DNA from 3 places in the Rahnella sp. ChDrAdgB13 genome. Region 2 is predicted to be linked to each of the others. Evidence: predicted binding sites of a transcription regulator. Region 2 holds the regulator's gene; each other region holds the start of a gene.
What was found. The regulator PhoB, encoded in region 2, activates phosphate uptake and scavenging genes when phosphate is short. The targets are predictions, from matches to a motif close to CTGTCATAAAACTGNCNNAT.
Positions count from the first base shown of each region.

Region 1 (5,520 bases), on a different contig from region 2:
ATCCGCCCATTACGGCAAAATTCAGGCGCTGCATGAAGTCAGCCTGAGCATTAACAAAGGGGAAATCGTCACGCTGATCGGCGCGAACGGCGCGGGGAAAACCACGCTGCTCGGCAGTTTATGTGGCGAACCGCGGGCGTCGCACGGCTCGATCATTTTTGAAGGGCAGGACATCACACAGTGGCAGACCGCCAAAATCATGCGCGGCGATATCGCAATAGTGCCGGAAGGCCGCCGTGTGTTTTCGCGCATGACCGTGGAAGAGAATCTGGCGATGGGCGGATTTTTCGCCACACGTGACCAGTTTCATGCCCGTCTGGAGCGCGTGTTTACACTGTTCCCGCGTCTGAAAGAGCGTCGTGTTCAGCGTTCAGGCACTATGTCCGGCGGCGAGCAACAGATGCTGGCGATTGGCCGTGCGCTGATGAGCCAGCCGCGTTTACTGCTGCTCGACGAGCCGTCGCTCGGTCTGGCGCCGATCATCATCCAGCAGATTTTTGACACTATCCAGCAACTGCGCGAAGAAGGGATGACCATCTTCCTGGTCGAGCAAAACGCCAATCAGGCGCTGAAACTCGCCGATCGCGGTTATGTGCTGGAGAACGGTCATGTGGTGCTGGAAGATACCGGCGCGGCATTGCTGGCCAACGAAGCTGTGCGTGCGGCCTATCTCGGCGCATAAATTGGCTTCTGATTTTAAAAATCTGTGATAAATCTACTAAACCGCACGGCAAGCGCTTTGCGGTTTTTATTTTGTCGATAAATTAACATCTCTTACATTCTTATAACTTTGCACATCATCAGGAACATGTCATGAACACAGAAGGTTTACTCGCCGCCCGTATGGTCAGGCTTAAAAGTTCGGCCATCCGGGAATTGCTGAAACACAGCAAAATGGAAGGCGTTATTTCACTGGCGGGTGGTATTCCTTCTTCAGCGCTTTTTGATTTCGACGGCCTGCGTGAAGCCACACAGCTGGCGATAACAGAACAGCCGGAGCACGCATTCCAGTATGGCCTGACAGAAGGCAGTTATACGCTGCGTGAGCGTATTGCTTCTCTTTGTCAGGAACGTGGCGTGGTCGCGCAGCCTGAAGATATCGTAGTGACCGCCGGATCCCAGCAGGCGCTGGATCTGGTGATGCGCGCCGTGGTGAACCCGGATGATATTTTCGTGGTGGAGCGCCCGACCTATCTGGCCGCTTTGCAGACCCTGGAACTGGCCGAAGCGCAAATCCTCTCCGTCGGTTCAGACGGCGACGGCATGATTGTCGATGAGCTGGCCGAACTGCTGAAAACACAAAAGATTAAAGGCGTGTATCTGGTGCCGACGTTCGGTAACCCGAGCGGCGTGACCCTGAGCCGTGTGCGCCGTGAGCAGCTGGTGAAACTGGCGGCACAGCACGAATTCCTGATTGTAGAAGATGATCCGTACGGCGAACTGCGTTTCACCGAAGAACGCCAGCCGACGCTGTTTGAGCTGTCGAAAGCCCTGTTCGGTCACGCGGATAACATTATCTACACCTCGACGTTCTCTAAAATTCTGGCGCCGGGTTTGCGTCTGGGCTGGGTGATTATGCCTGACTGGCTGTTGCATAAGGTCGCCATCATCAAACAGGCGGCAGATTTGCACGCCAGCGCGTTGTCGCAGAGCATTGCGGAATATTATCTCGGTCTTGGCCGTCTGCCGAAGCAGATCGAAACAATTCGTGCCGCGTATAAAAAGAAATGCCAGGTCATGGCCGAACTGCTGGAACGCGAACTGGGCGACGTGCTGACGTTTGAATATCCGAAAGGCGGCATGTTCCTGTGGGCACGTTTCCGCGAGCCGCGTAACTGCGCTGAGTGGATGAAAAAGACGCTGGAGCAGGGCGTGGTGTTTGTGCCGGGCGAATTCTTCTATGCCGATAACCCGGATCACTCGACCTTCCGTCTGTCGTTCGCCACCGCGACCGAAGAGCAGATGCAGGAGGCGGTTGCCCGCCTGAAACGCGCGCTGTAAAACCCCCGGATTTCCCTTCTTTATAAGGCGCATCGTTCACCTGATGCGCCTTCTTTTTTGCCATCTGTTCGTCACCTGCACTTCATGCTGCTGTAACGTTAATGTCATTTAACTGTTATTTATCTGTAATTTAGCCGTGTCATGTTACCTCCGCATAAAAACGTTTCTCAATACCCCATTTATCTCTGCCCCTTTTACACCAGCAGAATTCAGGAGACAGGCATGTTCATCAACCTCAAAAAAACGGTCATCGGCACCGCGCTGACGCTGGCTTTCAGCGCCAATGCCTTCGCTGTGACAGAAATTCCTTTCTGGCACTCTATGGACGGCGAATTAGGCAAAGAAGTGAACTCGCTGGCCGACCGTTTTAACCAGACGCACCCTGATGTCAAAATCGTGCCTGTCTATAAAGGCAAATACGACGAAAGCCTGGCGGCCGGTATCGCGGCATATCGCACCGGCAATGCTCCGGCTATCTTGCAGGTTTACGAAGTAGGCACCGCGACCATGATGGCCAGCAAAGCCATCAAACCGGTCTACGAAGTGTTCAGTGATGCAGGCATCAAAGAAGACGTTTCCCAGTTCGTGCCGACCGTTTCCGGTTATTACTCCGATTCCAAAGGCCGTCTGTTATCCCAGCCTTTCAACAGCTCCACGCCGGTGCTGTATTACAACAAAGATGCGTTTAAGAAAGCCGGTCTGAACCCGGATCAGCCGCCGAAAACCTGGCAGGATATGGCCGCGTACACCGAAAAACTGCGTGAAGCCGGCATGAAGTGCGGCTACGCCAGCGGCTGGCAGGGCTGGATCCAGATTGAGAACTTCAGCGCGTGGCACGGTCTGCCAATCGCTACCAAAAACAACGGCTTCGACGGCACCGATGCGGTTCTGGAATTCAATAAACCAGAGCAAATCAAACACATTCAGATGCTCGAAGACATGAACAAAAAAGGTGATTTCACCTATTTTGGTCGTAAAGACGAATCCACCGCCAAGTTCTATAACGGCGACTGCGCGATGACTACCGCATCTTCCGGTTCACTGGCCGACATCCGTCAGTATTCCAAATTCAACTACGGCGTGGGCATGATGCCTTACGACGCAGACATCAAAGGCGCACCACAAAACGCCATCATCGGCGGCGCAAGCCTGTGGGTGATGAACGGCAAAGACAAAGACACTTACAAAGGCGTCGCCGAATTCCTGCAATTCCTGACCGCGCCGGAAATCGCTGCCGAATGGCACCAGAAAACCGGTTATCTGCCGGTGACGACTGCGGCGTATGAGCTGACCAAAAAAGAAGGCTTCTACGAGAAGAATCCGGGTTCTGACGTTGCCACCCGCCAGATGCTGAACAAGCCGCCATTACCGTTCACCAAAGGTCTGCGTCTGGGCAACATGCCGCAGATCCGTACCATCGTTGATGAAGAACTGGAAAGCGTCTGGAGCGGTAAGAAAAGCGCCAAAGAAGCACTGGATACCGCAGTACAGCGCGGGAATCTGCTGCTGCGTCGCTTCGAAGCTTCTACCAAATAATTTTCTTGCACCTCCCCCCGCGAAGGGGAGGGAGCAAAACAGCCTCCCCTTTGCAGGGGGAGGAGCCAAACCCGTCATCGCATTAACGAGTAAACCATCATGAGTTCACACCGTCCCGGTTTTGGTTGCAGCTGGTTGCCCTACGCGCTGGTGTTGCCGCAGCTGTTGATCACCGCGATATTTTTCTTGTGGCCTGCCGGTCAGGCGCTGTGGTATTCGGTACAGACGCTGGATCCTTTCGGCTTATCCAGCACCTTCGCCGGTCTGACTAACTTCACACAGCTGTTTCAGGACCCGTACTATCTCGACTCTTTTTATACCACGCTGAAATTCAGCTTTATGGTGGCATTCATCGGACTGGCCGTTTCGCTGTTTTTCGCGGCGCTGGTCGATCACGTGGTACGCGGCAGCCGGATTTATCAGACGCTGATGATCCTGCCTTACGCTGTGGCGCCTGCCGTTGCCGCCGTTTTGTGGATGTTTCTGTTCAGCCCCGGTCTGGGCCTGATTACTCATTTCCTGGGCTCGATAGGCTACAACTGGAACCACGCGCAAAACAGCGGTCAGGCGATGTTCCTGGTGGTGCTGGCGTCGGTCTGGAAGCAGGTCAGCTACAACTTCCTGTTCTTCCTGGCGGCGTTGCAGTCGATCCCAAAATCTCTGGTAGAAGCGGCGGCTATCGATGGCGCAGGCCCGGTACGTCGCTTCTTCAATCTCGTATTACCGCTGATTTCACCGGTGAGCTTCTTCCTGCTGGTGGTCAATCTGGTGTACGCCTTCTTTGATACCTTCCCGGTGATTGATGCCGCGACAGCCGGTGGCCCGGTACAGGCGACGACCACGCTGATTTATAAAGTGTATCGCGAAGGTTTCTCCGGCCTGGACTTGTCCAGCTCCGCCGCGCAGTCCGTCATTCTGATGCTGCTGGTTTGCGGCCTGACGTTCATTCAGTTCCGCTTTGTCGAGCGTAAGGTGCGTTACCAATGATTGAAAACCGCAGAGGGCTGGATATCTTCAGCCACATCATGCTGCTGCTTGGCGTGCTGGTGATTTTATTCCCGCTGTACGTCGCCTTTGTGGCGGCCTCGCTGGATAACAAACAGATTTTCGATGTGCCAATGACGCTGATCCCGGGCACCCATTTATGGGAAAACATCACCACCATCTGGACGCAGGGGGCAGGGAACAGCAGTCCGGCATTCGGACGGATGCTGATCAACAGCTTCATCATGGCGATGGTGATCACCATCGGTAAGATTTCGGTGTCGATGCTTTCGGCTTACGCGATTGTCTATTTTCGTTTTCCGCTGCGTAACCTGTTCTTCTGGCTGATTTTCATGACGCTGATGTTGCCGGTGGAAGTGCGTATTTTCCCGACCGTTCAGGTCATCGCTAATCTGCATATGCTCGACAGCTACACCGGCCTGACGTTGCCGCTGATGGCCTCGGCGACCGCGACTTTCCTGTTTCGCCAGTTCTTTATGACCTTGCCGGATGAACTGCTGGAAGCCGCACGTATCGACGGCGCAGGCGCGATGCGCTTTTTCTGGGACATCGTGCTGCCGCTGTCGAAAACCAATCTGGCGGCGCTGTTCGTCATCACCTTTATTTATGGCTGGAACCAGTACCTGTGGCCGATCCTGATCACCAGCGATGCCTCGATGGGCACGGCGGTGGCGGGGATCAAAAGCATGATTTCCTCCGGCGACGGCTCGACCCAATGGAATCAGGTGATGGCGGCCATGATCCTGACCTTATTGCCACCGCTGGCGGTGGTGCTCCTGATGCAGCGCTGGTTTGTGCGCGGCCTGGTAGACAGTGAGAAGTAACTGAAATGGCAAATTTGAAATTACAGGCAGTGACCAAATCCTACGACGGCAAAAACCAGATCATCCAGAGCATCGATCTGGACGTGGCCGACGGCGAGTTCATCGTGATGGTAGGGCCTTCCGGCTGCGGAAAATCGACTCTGCTGCGCATGGT
Region 1 covers NZ_JAEMGT010000066.1:41,917-47,436, forward strand. Annotated here, with positions in the region: gene livF (high-affinity branched-chain amino acid ABC transporter ATP-binding protein LivF) at 1-682, shown strand, start outside; gene J8X26_RS17190 (PLP-dependent aminotransferase family protein) at 814-2,001, shown strand; gene ugpB (sn-glycerol-3-phosphate ABC transporter substrate-binding protein UgpB) at 2,224-3,537, shown strand; gene ugpA (sn-glycerol-3-phosphate ABC transporter permease UgpA) at 3,637-4,524, shown strand; gene ugpE (sn-glycerol-3-phosphate ABC transporter permease UgpE) at 4,521-5,366, shown strand; gene J8X26_RS17210 (sn-glycerol-3-phosphate import ATP-binding protein UgpC) at 5,372-5,520, shown strand, end outside.
Region 1: the regulator PhoB is predicted to act here: its motif matches at 2,103-2,122, upstream of ugpB (sn-glycerol-3-phosphate ABC transporter substrate-binding protein UgpB).

Region 2 (5,520 bases):
CTGTCATGCAGCCTGTTCACTCACAACAGAGGAATTTTCATGGGACGTGAAATAAATTCATGATCATCAGGCAGAATCGCGCCATAAATAGAAATGAAAAAGCCTGCTATCGGCTGATAACAGACTTCACGTAAATTGCTGAAATTAAGGTTTTACGGTGACCGGGGAGTCTGACCCCTGAGGAACAATCAATTTTGGTGCCAGCGTGAACATAAACCGCGTGCCGACGCCGACTTCGCTGAGGACTTCGAGTTTCGAATTATGGTGGCTGAGCGCATGTTTTACGATGGCGAGCCCCAGTCCGCTGCCGCCGGTCTGGCGTGAGCGCGCCTTATCCACACGGTAAAAACGTTCGGTCAGACGCGGTAAGTGCTGCGGCGCAATGCCCGGCCCGTTGTCACTTATCTGAAACTGCGCGCCATGTTGAATTTGCTGCCAGCTGACTTCAATCCGCGTGCCCGGCGGGGTGTGATTCACGGCGTTATACACCAGATTCGACACTGCACTGCGCAGCTGATCTTCATTGCCAAAGACTTTCAGCTTTTCGTTTACCCGAAACACCACTTCATGTTTCCCGCCGCTTAACGTCTGCACTTCCCGCTCAAGCATGCTGAGCATCACCGGAATATCGACCTTCTCGTGCATATCGATATTGGCGGATGCTTCGATTTTCGACAGGGTCAGAAGTTGCTTCACCAGCCCGTCCATGCGCCTCGTCTGCTCCTGCATCGTATCCAGCGCTTTGGTGCGGAACGGCTCTTCCAGCTTGGCGTCTTCCATCATTTCCAGATACCCCTGCAACACAGTGAGCGGCGTGCGAAGTTCATGGCTGACGTTGGCAAAGAAGTTACGTCGCGCGCCTTCGAGCTGACGCATTTGCGTGACGTCACGCGCCACCATCAGAAGCTGCCCCTCGGAATACGGCATCACGCGAAACTCGACGTAATGTTCATTATTGAGTTGCAGATTCAGGGCACGGCTGAAGTCACGGGTCTGGATCCAGGTGCGGAATTCCGGATAACGCAGCAGGTTAAAAATATGCTGGCCGTTATCTTCCGGCCAGCGGAAACCAAGCAGATCCTGCGCCAGTCCGTTACACCAGAAGATATTGCCTTCTTCCGTCGCCAGAACCACCGCATCCGGCAGCGATTCGGCACCGCTGCGGAAACGTTTGATCAACTGACCTAATTCACGACGACGTCGCCGGTTGCGCATCTGCATCTGGTTCAGCCCGTAAAACAGCGGTTCCCAGCTCCAGCGCCCGTTCGGCGGGGTGATGCTGCGGTCAAGCCACAGCCAGTGAGAGAGTTTAAGCTGATTGTAATAATTCCAGCCCAGCGCCGCGACCAGCGACGCAAAGAGGAGCCAGCCGAAATGGCCGACGAAAATTCCGAGGATCAGGGCTGGCAGACAAAATAGAAAAAATTCGCCGGCCAGACGTTTCCATGACAAACGTTCTAACACACAGGTTCTCCGCTGTGGGGGACTCAATAACGCGTTGAGAAACGATATCCGGTACCACGAACAGTCTGGATCATTCTGTCATGTCCACTGGTTTCCAGCGCTTTACGCAAACGACGAATATGCACGTCTACCGTGCGATCTTCCACATAAACGTTAGTGCCCCACACGTTATTGAGCAACTGTTCTCTGCTGTAAACGCGTTCGGAATGGGTCATAAAGAAGTGTAACAACTTAAATTCGGTCGGCCCCATATCGAGCGCCTGCTCGTTGGCCATCACCCGGTGAGACGACGGATCCAGACTGAGCCCCTGCATGTCGATCACTTCTTCGACCGCCATTGGCGAAATCCGGCGCATCACCGCTTTAATACGGGCAACCAGTTCTTTTGGTGAAAACGGTTTAGTGATGTAATCATCGGCACCGACTTCCAGGCCGCGCACCCGATCTTCTTCTTCACCGCGAGCGGTCAGCATCATCACCGGAATTTCGCGGGTCAGCGCTTCACGTTTAAGGTGCTTAATAAACTGAATACCGGAACCGCCGGGTAGCATCCAGTCGAGCAGGATCAGTTCTGGGTAAGGTTCCACTAACTGACCAATCGCTGAATCAAAATCTTCAGCTTCTACTGCCTGATATCCATTCTGTTCCAGTACAAAACACACCATTTCACGGATTGGAGCTTCGTCTTCAACCACCAATATACGTCTAGCCATCGTAGGTCCTGCCAATAGGTTAGCGATCTTTTATTTGATTGCGGGCGCCATTATGCGTCAGTTTTGTGACAGATTTATGAATGAAAATGATGGTTCATTTAAGGCAAATATGACAGATAAATTCCCGCCATCCTGCTGAAATTGGTCTGATTTATCGGGGACAGGTTCCCCCGACGACGTTTATACTTTGCACCATTGTCGTCATACAGGGTTCACACGGGAGTCTCATGCGCCTGATCCACACCTCCGACTGGCACCTCGGCCAGTACTTTTTTACCAAAAGCCGCGCCGCTGAACATCAGGCATTTTTGCGCTGGCTGACCGGTCAGGTGCAGCAGCATCAGGTGGACGCCGTCATTGTCGCCGGGGACATCTTTGATACCGGTTCGCCGCCCAGTTACGCCCGCGAGTTGTACAACCGCTTCGTGGTGGAATTACAACAAACCGGCTGTCAGCTGGTGGTGCTGGCCGGGAATCACGATTCCGTCGCCACCCTCAATGAATCCCGCGAACTGCTTTCGTGCCTGAATACGCGGGTGATTGCCACCGTCGGTGAAGACCTCTCTGAACAGATTTTAGTGTTAAACCAGCGTGACGGGAAACCGGGCGCGGTGCTTTGTGCTATCCCGTTTTTACGTCCGCGCGATTTGCTCGCCAGTCAGGCCGGACAATCCGGCAGCGACAAACAGCTGGCATTACAGGAAGCCATCGCCGGACATTACGACACCCTGTGGCAGGCCGCGCAGGCCAAACGCGACGAACTGGGTATGCCGCTGCCGGTTATTGCTACCGGCCATCTGACCACCGTCGGCGTCAGCACGTCTGACTCCGTGCGCGACATCTATATAGGCACGCTCGACGCCTTCCCGGCCCAGGCATTTCCGCCGGTAGATTACGTGGCGCTCGGGCATATTCACCGCGCCCAGTGCGTCGCAAAAACCGAACATATCCGTTACAGCGGCTCGCCGATTGCCCTGAGTTTTGACGAACTGAGCAAAGCCAAAAGTGTGTACTTACTCGATTTCGACGGCGCAACGCTTAACGCCATCGACACGCTGGAAATCCCGGTTTTCCAGCCCATGCAGATCATCAAAGGTTCGCTGGCTGAAATCGAAAAACAGCTGGCGCAGTTTGCAGGCGGCGATATGCAAAAGCCGGTCTGGCTGGATATCGAAGTCGCCACGCAGGATTATCTCAGTGATATCCAGCGGCGTATTCAGACGCTGACCGCAGATTTGCCGGTGGAAGTCGTTCTGCTGCGCCGCAGTAAAGAACAGCGCATCAGCAGCATCGAACAACAGGAAAAAGAAACGCTCAGCGAACTGAGTGTCAGCGAAGTGTTCGAGCGGCGGCTGGCGCAGGAAACCGCCCCCGACGAACCGCGTCAGGCAAGGATGCGCACGCTGTTCGAACAGGTTGTCAGTCAGGTTACCAGCGGCGAGTCCGCAGAGGATGCCGCACAATGAAAATTCTCAGTCTGCGTTTAAAAAACCTGAATTCGCTGGAAGGCGAATGGAAAATTGATTTCACCGCTGAGCCGTTTGCCAGCAACGGTTTATTTGCCATCACCGGCCCGACCGGCGCGGGGAAAACCACCCTGCTCGACGCCATTTGTCTGGCGCTTTATCACCAGACACCGCGTCTGAACGTCACGCCGAGTCAGAATGAACTGATGACCCGCCACACCGCCGAATCGCTGGCGGAAGTCGAGTTTGAGGTCAAAGGCATTGGCTACCGCGCGTTCTGGAGCCAGCGCCGGGCCAAAAACTCGCCGGACGGCAATTTACAGGCGCCGAAAGTGGAACTGGCACTGCTGGCCGATGGAAAAATTCTGGCCGACAAAGTGCGCGATAAACTTGATGCCATCGCCGAGCTGACCGGGCTGGATTTTGGCCGTTTCACCAAATCAATGATGCTTTCACAAGGCCAGTTCGCCGCGTTCCTGAATGCCGATGCCAACGACCGCGCGGAATTGCTGGAAGAACTCACCGGCACCGAAATCTACGGGCGGCTTTCTGAGCGCGTGTTTGAACAACATAAAGAAGCCAAAAATCAGCTCGACGGTTTGTATCAGCGTATGGCAGGTATCGAGTTGCTCAGCGAAGAGCAGCGTCAGGCGTTTGAAACGGAACTTGCCGCGCTGAACGCGCAGGAAATTATCCTCAGCCAGCAGGCGCTTCAGCGCCAGCAGGATCTGAACTGGCTGCAACAATGGCAACAGGTGCAGCAAAAATATCAGCAATCTCAGCAGCAGCTGACGGCGGCAGAGCAGGAAAACCTCGCCGCAGCGCCGCAGTTGCAACAACTCGCGCGCAGTGAACCGGCTGAAAAGCTGCGTCCGCTGCTCAGCGACCGGTTGCGCTGTGAGAAAGAAACACAGGAGTTACAGCAGGCGCTCACGCAACTGGTTCAGCAACAGCAACAACAGGCCGCACAGATGACACCGCTGGCTTTGGCGCTGGAACAGGCGAAAACCGCTCGCCAGAAACAGGCCGGAGAGCAGCGCCAGCTACAGACGCTGATGGACGAAAAAGTTCTGCCGCTGGATAGCGAAATTGCCCGGTGGCACAAATCACTGACTGACACGCAGCAGGCCGTCAGTGAAGTACAGAAACAGGCCAGTGAGCATAACGCGACGCTGGCGAAAATCACCGAAGAACGGCAGAAACTGGAGGTACAGAGTCAGCAGCATCAGGCGAAACACACCACGCTGACCGCCGCGCTTGAGACTCAGCAACAGCGTCAGGTTGAACTGGAAAAACAGCAGCCGCTGACGGCGTTGCAGAAGCGGCAATCTGAACTGGCGCAACTGCGTCCGGTACGCCAGCAGCTGTTCTCACTCGCACAGATTTTCCCTCAGCTCGACTCACGTGTCCGTCAGCAGCATCAGGATTTTGCGCAGAATCAGACGGCAATCGCGGAAGAAGAAGAACGCCTTGGCAAAATCCGTCTGCAATGCCAGAAACAGCTCGAGCATCTGAATGATGTCAAAGCGCGGCTGAAAAGCGAGGAACTGATCGTCAGCCTGACGGCAGAACGCGCGAATCTGCAAAGCGGCCTACCCTGCCCGCTGTGCGGTTCCACCTCGCATCCGGCGATTGAAAGTTATCAGGAGATCAAACCGTCTGAAACGGCGCAGCGTGTTGAGAAAATGCAGCTGGAATTTGATGCAGCGAAAGCCAGCGGAATCGAACTGGCCGCGAAAATTAAAAGCCTGAAAGAACACCAATTGCGCCTGCAAACGCAGCTTGAGCACGACCAGCAGCAACTGAACGCGCATCTCGAAAACTGGAAGAAAATCAGCGCTCCGCATGGTCTGACGTTCACCCTGAATGATGCGGCG
Region 2 covers NZ_JAEMGT010000001.1:54,408-59,927, reverse strand. Annotated here, with positions in the region: gene phoR (phosphate regulon sensor histidine kinase PhoR) at 145-1,464, opposite strand; gene phoB (phosphate response regulator transcription factor PhoB) at 1,488-2,177, opposite strand; gene sbcD (exonuclease subunit SbcD) at 2,405-3,643, shown strand; gene sbcC (exonuclease subunit SbcC) at 3,640-5,520, shown strand, end outside.

Region 3 (5,520 bases), on a different contig from region 2:
TCAGCGCTTTGGCAATATTCGCCAGATTTTCTGCCAGCGTCAGGTTCAGATTAATAGCGCCTTTCGCGCCAGGACCGACGGCAATTTTCTCCATGTACATATCAGGGGCGTTGAGGAAAGAACCCTGATCGCCCACAGCCAGCACAGCCAGTGCGTTGGACTGACCCATTGCGGTCATGCGCGTGCCTTCAATCGGATCCACCGCAATATCGACCGCGTCGCCGTTGCCGGTACCGACTTTTTCGCCGATATACAGCATCGGTGCTTCATCGATTTCACCTTCGCCAATCACAATCGTGCCGTCGATATCGACTTTATTAAGCATGATGCGCATGGACTGCACGGCGGCGTTATCGGCGAGGTTTTTATCCCCACGGCCCAGCCATTTATAACCGGCGAGCGCGGCAGCTTCGGTCACGCGGGAGAACTCGATTGCTAATTCACGTTTCATTGGAAAACCTGTTGGAAGAAAAGAAAGAGTTCGGTGAGGCAAGGCTCATCTGTGCCGCAGATTTTAGCACAGTGGGAAGGACGCATAAAAAAACTCCCCGTATGGGGAGTTTCATAAAAGGTGTTGGCGTAAAACTGACGGGATTACTCGTCGTGATCTTCCCACGAACGAACGCGTGCCACCGCTTTCTGCCAGCCTTTATAGCGGACATTACGTTCCGTCGTTTCAATGCTTGGGCGGAATTCACGTTCGATAGTGGCTTTGCTGCGGACTTCTTCCAGATCGTTCCAGAAACCGACGGCCAGGCCTGCGAGGAAAGCAGAACCCAGCGCGGTAACTTCCAGCACTTCAGGACGCTCAACGCGGGTACCCAAAATGTCGGACTGGAATTGCATCAGGAAGTTGTTGGCGACCGCGCCGCCGTCCACGCGTAAGGATTGCAGACGGGCACCGGAATCGGCCTGCATGGCATCCAGTACATCGCGGGTCTGATAAGCAATAGACTCCAGCGTTGCGCGGATGATGTGGTTGCTGTTCGCACCACGGCTCAGACCGAAGATTGCGCCACGGGCATACGGGTCCCAGTAAGGGGCGCCGAGGCCGGTGAAAGCAGGCACCACGTAAACGCCGTTAGTGTCTTTCACCTTCATCGCGAAATATTCGGAGTCAGTTGCATCGCTGATCAGTTTCAGCTCATCACGCAGCCACTGAATAGATGCGCCACCAACGAAAACGGCACCTTCCAGCGCGTAGTTTACTTCGCCACGCGGGCCGCAGGCGATGGTGGTCAGCAGACCATTTTTCGATGCAACAACTTCGGTGCCGGTGTTCATTAACAGGAAGCAGCCGGTGCCGTAGGTGTTTTTCGCCATACCCGGTTGCACGCACAGTTGGCCGTAAAGCGCCGCCTGCTGGTCACCGGCAATACCGGCGATTGGAATACGCGTACCACCTTTACCACCAATGTTGGTCTGGCCGTAAATTTCAGAGGAAGGACGGACTTCCGGCAGCATTTCACGCGGAATATCCAGCGCTTCAAGCATGCGTTCATCCCACTTCAAATCACGGATATTGAACAGCATGGTACGTGATGCGTTGGTGTAATCCGTCACGTGAACGCGTCCCTGAGTCATTTTCCAGACCAGCCAGGTATCCACAGTCCCGAACAGCAGTTCGCCGCGTTTTGCACGTTCACGGGAGCCTTCAACGTTATCGAGGATCCATTTCAGTTTGGTGCCGGAGAAGTACGGGTCAACCACCAGGCCGGTGTTGTGACGGATGTACTCTTCCATCCCGTCTTTTTTCAGCTTTTCGCAGATATCAGCAGTACGACGGCATTGCCACACAATCGCGTTATAAATCGGCTTGCCGGTTTCTTTTTCCCACACGATGGTGGTTTCACGCTGGTTGGTGATACCGATACCGGCGATCTGATCGGAATTGATGTCGGCTTTGGCCAGCACTTCAACCAGTACCGAGCTTTGCGATGACCAGATTTCCATCGGATCGTGCTCAACCCAGCCAGATTTAGGGTAGATCTGGGTAAATTCACGCTGAGAAACGCTGATGATGTTGGCATCGTGATCCAGCACTACTGCGCGTGAGCTGGTCGTACCCTGATCGAGTGCGACAATGTATTTTTTTTCGTGAGTCGTATCTGCTGACATAATTTTCATCCTGCAAATGAGTAAGCTGTGGAACAGTTTAGCCGATCAGGCCTTGCGCTGTTTGGTTGGCTGTGACGCTTTGTCAGCCGCTGTTTCGTTAATCTGGTGTGGCAGGTGACGACTAATCAATGCTTTATAGCCGACCGCACCCAGACACGCACCCAGCAGTGGGCCAAAAATCGGTACCAGGAAGTAAGGGATATCGCGGGCGCCGGTGAAGGCCACTTTGCCCCAGCCTGCGAAGTAAGCGAACAGTTTCGGTCCGAAATCACGCGCCGGGTTCAGTGCGAATCCGGTCAGTGGCCCCATGGATGCACCGATAACTGCAATCAGAATACCGATCAGCAGCGGAGCCAGCGGGCCACGTGGCAGGCCGTTGCCGTCATCGGTCAGGCCGAGGATCAGCGACATCAGAACGGCGGTGATCACGGTTTCAACCAGGAACGCCTGCAATACGCTGATGTGCGGGTTTGGATACGTCGAGAAGATACCGGCAAGGCTCAGACTGTCTACGCTGCCGCGTACCATGTTGTGAGTTTGCTCGAAATCGTAGAACAGATTGTAGTAAAGGCCGTAAACCAGCGCGGCGGCACAGAAGGCGCCTGCGACCTGCGCGATGATGTAAGGCAGAACTTTGCGTCCTTCAAAGTTTGCAAACAAACATAGCGCGACGGTGACAGCCGGGTTCAGGTGTGCGCCTGAGATCGCCGCAGTCAGGTAAATGGCCATGGCCACACCGAAACCCCAGACGATACTGATTTCCCACTGGCCAAAGGATGCTCCGGCAAGCTTCAATGCAGCAACACAGCCTGCACCGAAGAAAATGATAAGCCCGGTACCCAGAAACTCAGCGATGCACTGACCTTTTAATGTGGAACTCATGGTTTGGCTCATAGTTTGATCCTGCTAAGGATGATGTTAATGATTGGTTATAGTTTTTCTGTTATGTCGTACGTGAACGTAATCGGATTTTGACGTTCATCATTAAATGAGAACGTAATGTGAATTTATCGTTAACGAGCATAAACGAGAAATAGCGAAATCAAATTTTGTGTGTCGTGTCATAAAAATGAGCGATTTCGCGTATTCGCAGGCCATCACGCGCGGGAAAAAGGCCACGATTTAACAATTTTTGGGCCGCGTCGGTTGAAACGAACATAACAACAGGCCGGATAAGGTTATTCGGTATTAACGGGGATTTCTGGTGAGTGACGCTGCTTTTTAAGCATTTCCTGATACCCGGCGCTGTAAAATTGCAACAGACTGCGTGCAGGAAGGGGTTCTTGCTAGACAGGGCAAAGCTGGCTACATACAATCACCCGGTAAGACACCCGCTGGTTTTACAAGACTTTGGCGCAATTCAGACCCGGATTTGGTTTGTATTCGTTATCAAAATCGACGGAGTGCAGGAATTCTTGAGCCGTGTCCGGATGATGCGGCAGAACATAAGATGTGCGCCTTGCGAACATAAGGGGACCGAAAAATGTCATTCGAAGTATTTGAGAAATTAGAAGCTAAAGTTCAGCAAGCGATCGATACCATTACTCTTTTGCAGATGGAAATCGAAGAACTGAAAGAACAAAACAATACCCTGTCTCAGGAAGTTCAGCAGGCGAGTGGTAATCATGAATCGCTGGTGCGTGAAAATGCACAGTTGAAAGAAGAACAGCACGTGTGGCAGGATCGTCTGCGTGCATTGCTGGGAAAAATGGAAGAAGTCTGATGACTTCGGCCTGAAAATAAAAAAGGACGCCACGGCGTCCTTTTTTGTTGCTGAAAGCGCAAGGTTATTCGATGTCGAGCGGGTCTTCTGACAGCACGATACCGGTGTTGTCGGCATAAAGATGGTCACCGGAGAAGAAGGTGACACCGCCGAAATTGACACGAATATCGCTTTCGCCAATCCCTTCACTGCCTGCGCCCGCCGGAATCGCTGCCATCGCCTGAATGCCGATATCCAGTTCTTCCAGATCGTCTACCTGACGAACTGCACCGTAAATCACAATCCCTTCCCATTCGTTTTGCAACGCCAGGCGTGCCAGACCGGCATCAAGCAATGCGCGACGAACGGAGCCACCGCCATCGACCAGCAGTACGCGACCACGGCCATTTTCTTCCAGCAAGTCATAAAGCAAGCCATTGTCTTCGAAACACTTCACTGTCGTGATTTGCCCGCCAAATGAAGTACGGCCACCAAAGTTGGAGAACAGGGGTTCGACGACATTCACTTCTTCATGGTAGATGTCGCAAAGTTCGGAAGTATCGTATTTCATAGGATTTCATCTGGTTGCTGCATGAGTGTTCAGTATATCCCTTTCGGACGGATGTTGGCAAAATCATCAATTGTTAAATGTGAAAAGCGGCTCGATAAACGCACATCAGGCCACTTTTATTCAATTGAGTAACAGACCCACCGCAAACAACACGTTAGTCAGTAACGCCGTTTTCACCATATGTTCGAGCAGCGGACGCACTTCCAAAGATGTTTTGGACTTTCTCACGCGGATGACGTGAGTCACCAGCATCGGTACGGCCAGAATAAATAACCAGCCGGTCCAGTGGCGCAAATACACGGCGGAAAAAATGGCCAGGCACAGTGTGGCGGCGGCCAAAATAAACGTGTGATAATTGCGGGCATTCACTGGCCCGAGGCGAACCGCCAGCGTGTTTTTGCCGTTGGCGCGATCGGTTTCGATATCGCGCAAATTGTTGATATTCAGCACCGCCGTCGAGAGCAATCCCGTTGCGGTGGCCGGCAGCATCACAATCCAGTCAAAATATCCCGCCTGCAAATAGAATGTCCCGGCGACGCTTATCCAGCCAAAGAAAATCAAAACGGAAATATCACCCAGCCCCATATAACCGTAAGGGCGCGTGCCGACGGTATATGTGATGGCCGCGCCAATCGAGAGAAGGCCGAGGATCACAAAGCCCACGACATCACTCGGTTTGTGGCAGGCGACAGCAATAAGCGCGATTCCGCACACGAGCGTCAGGGCGATGGTCAGGATAATCGCGCGCTTCATCTGTGCGGCGGTTATCATCCCTTTTTGCATCCCGCGCAACGGCCCGACGCGATCGGGCGTATCACTGCCTTTTTCGGCATCGCCATAATCATTGGCCAGATTAGACAGGATTTGAAGACAACCCGCCGTCAGCAACGCCAGCAGCGCGATGAGCGGATGGAAAACGCCTTGCAGGCTGGCAATCGCCGAACCCATGACAATTGAGGCAAAAGCCAGAGGCAGCGTTTTAGGACGCAGGCTTTCAAGCCATGCGCGGGCAGGCGTGGTCGGGGTGCAGGGAGTCATTGTGCTCATAGGTGATTTCGCTCAGGTGAACAGTCAGTCCGAAATCTAAAAAAAATCAGGGAGGCAAACGCCTCCCTGAAGATCACTTTCG
Region 3 covers NZ_JAEMGT010000044.1:9,465-14,984, forward strand. Annotated here, with positions in the region: gene glpX (class II fructose-bisphosphatase) at 1-451, opposite strand, end outside; gene glpK (glycerol kinase GlpK) at 595-2,118, opposite strand; gene J8X26_RS14055 (MIP/aquaporin family protein) at 2,164-3,012, opposite strand; gene zapB (septal ring assembly protein ZapB) at 3,602-3,841, shown strand; gene rraA (ribonuclease E activity regulator RraA) at 3,906-4,391, opposite strand; gene J8X26_RS14070 (1,4-dihydroxy-2-naphthoate polyprenyltransferase) at 4,512-5,438, opposite strand.
Region 3: the regulator PhoB is predicted to act here: its motif matches at 3,177-3,196, upstream of J8X26_RS14055 (MIP/aquaporin family protein).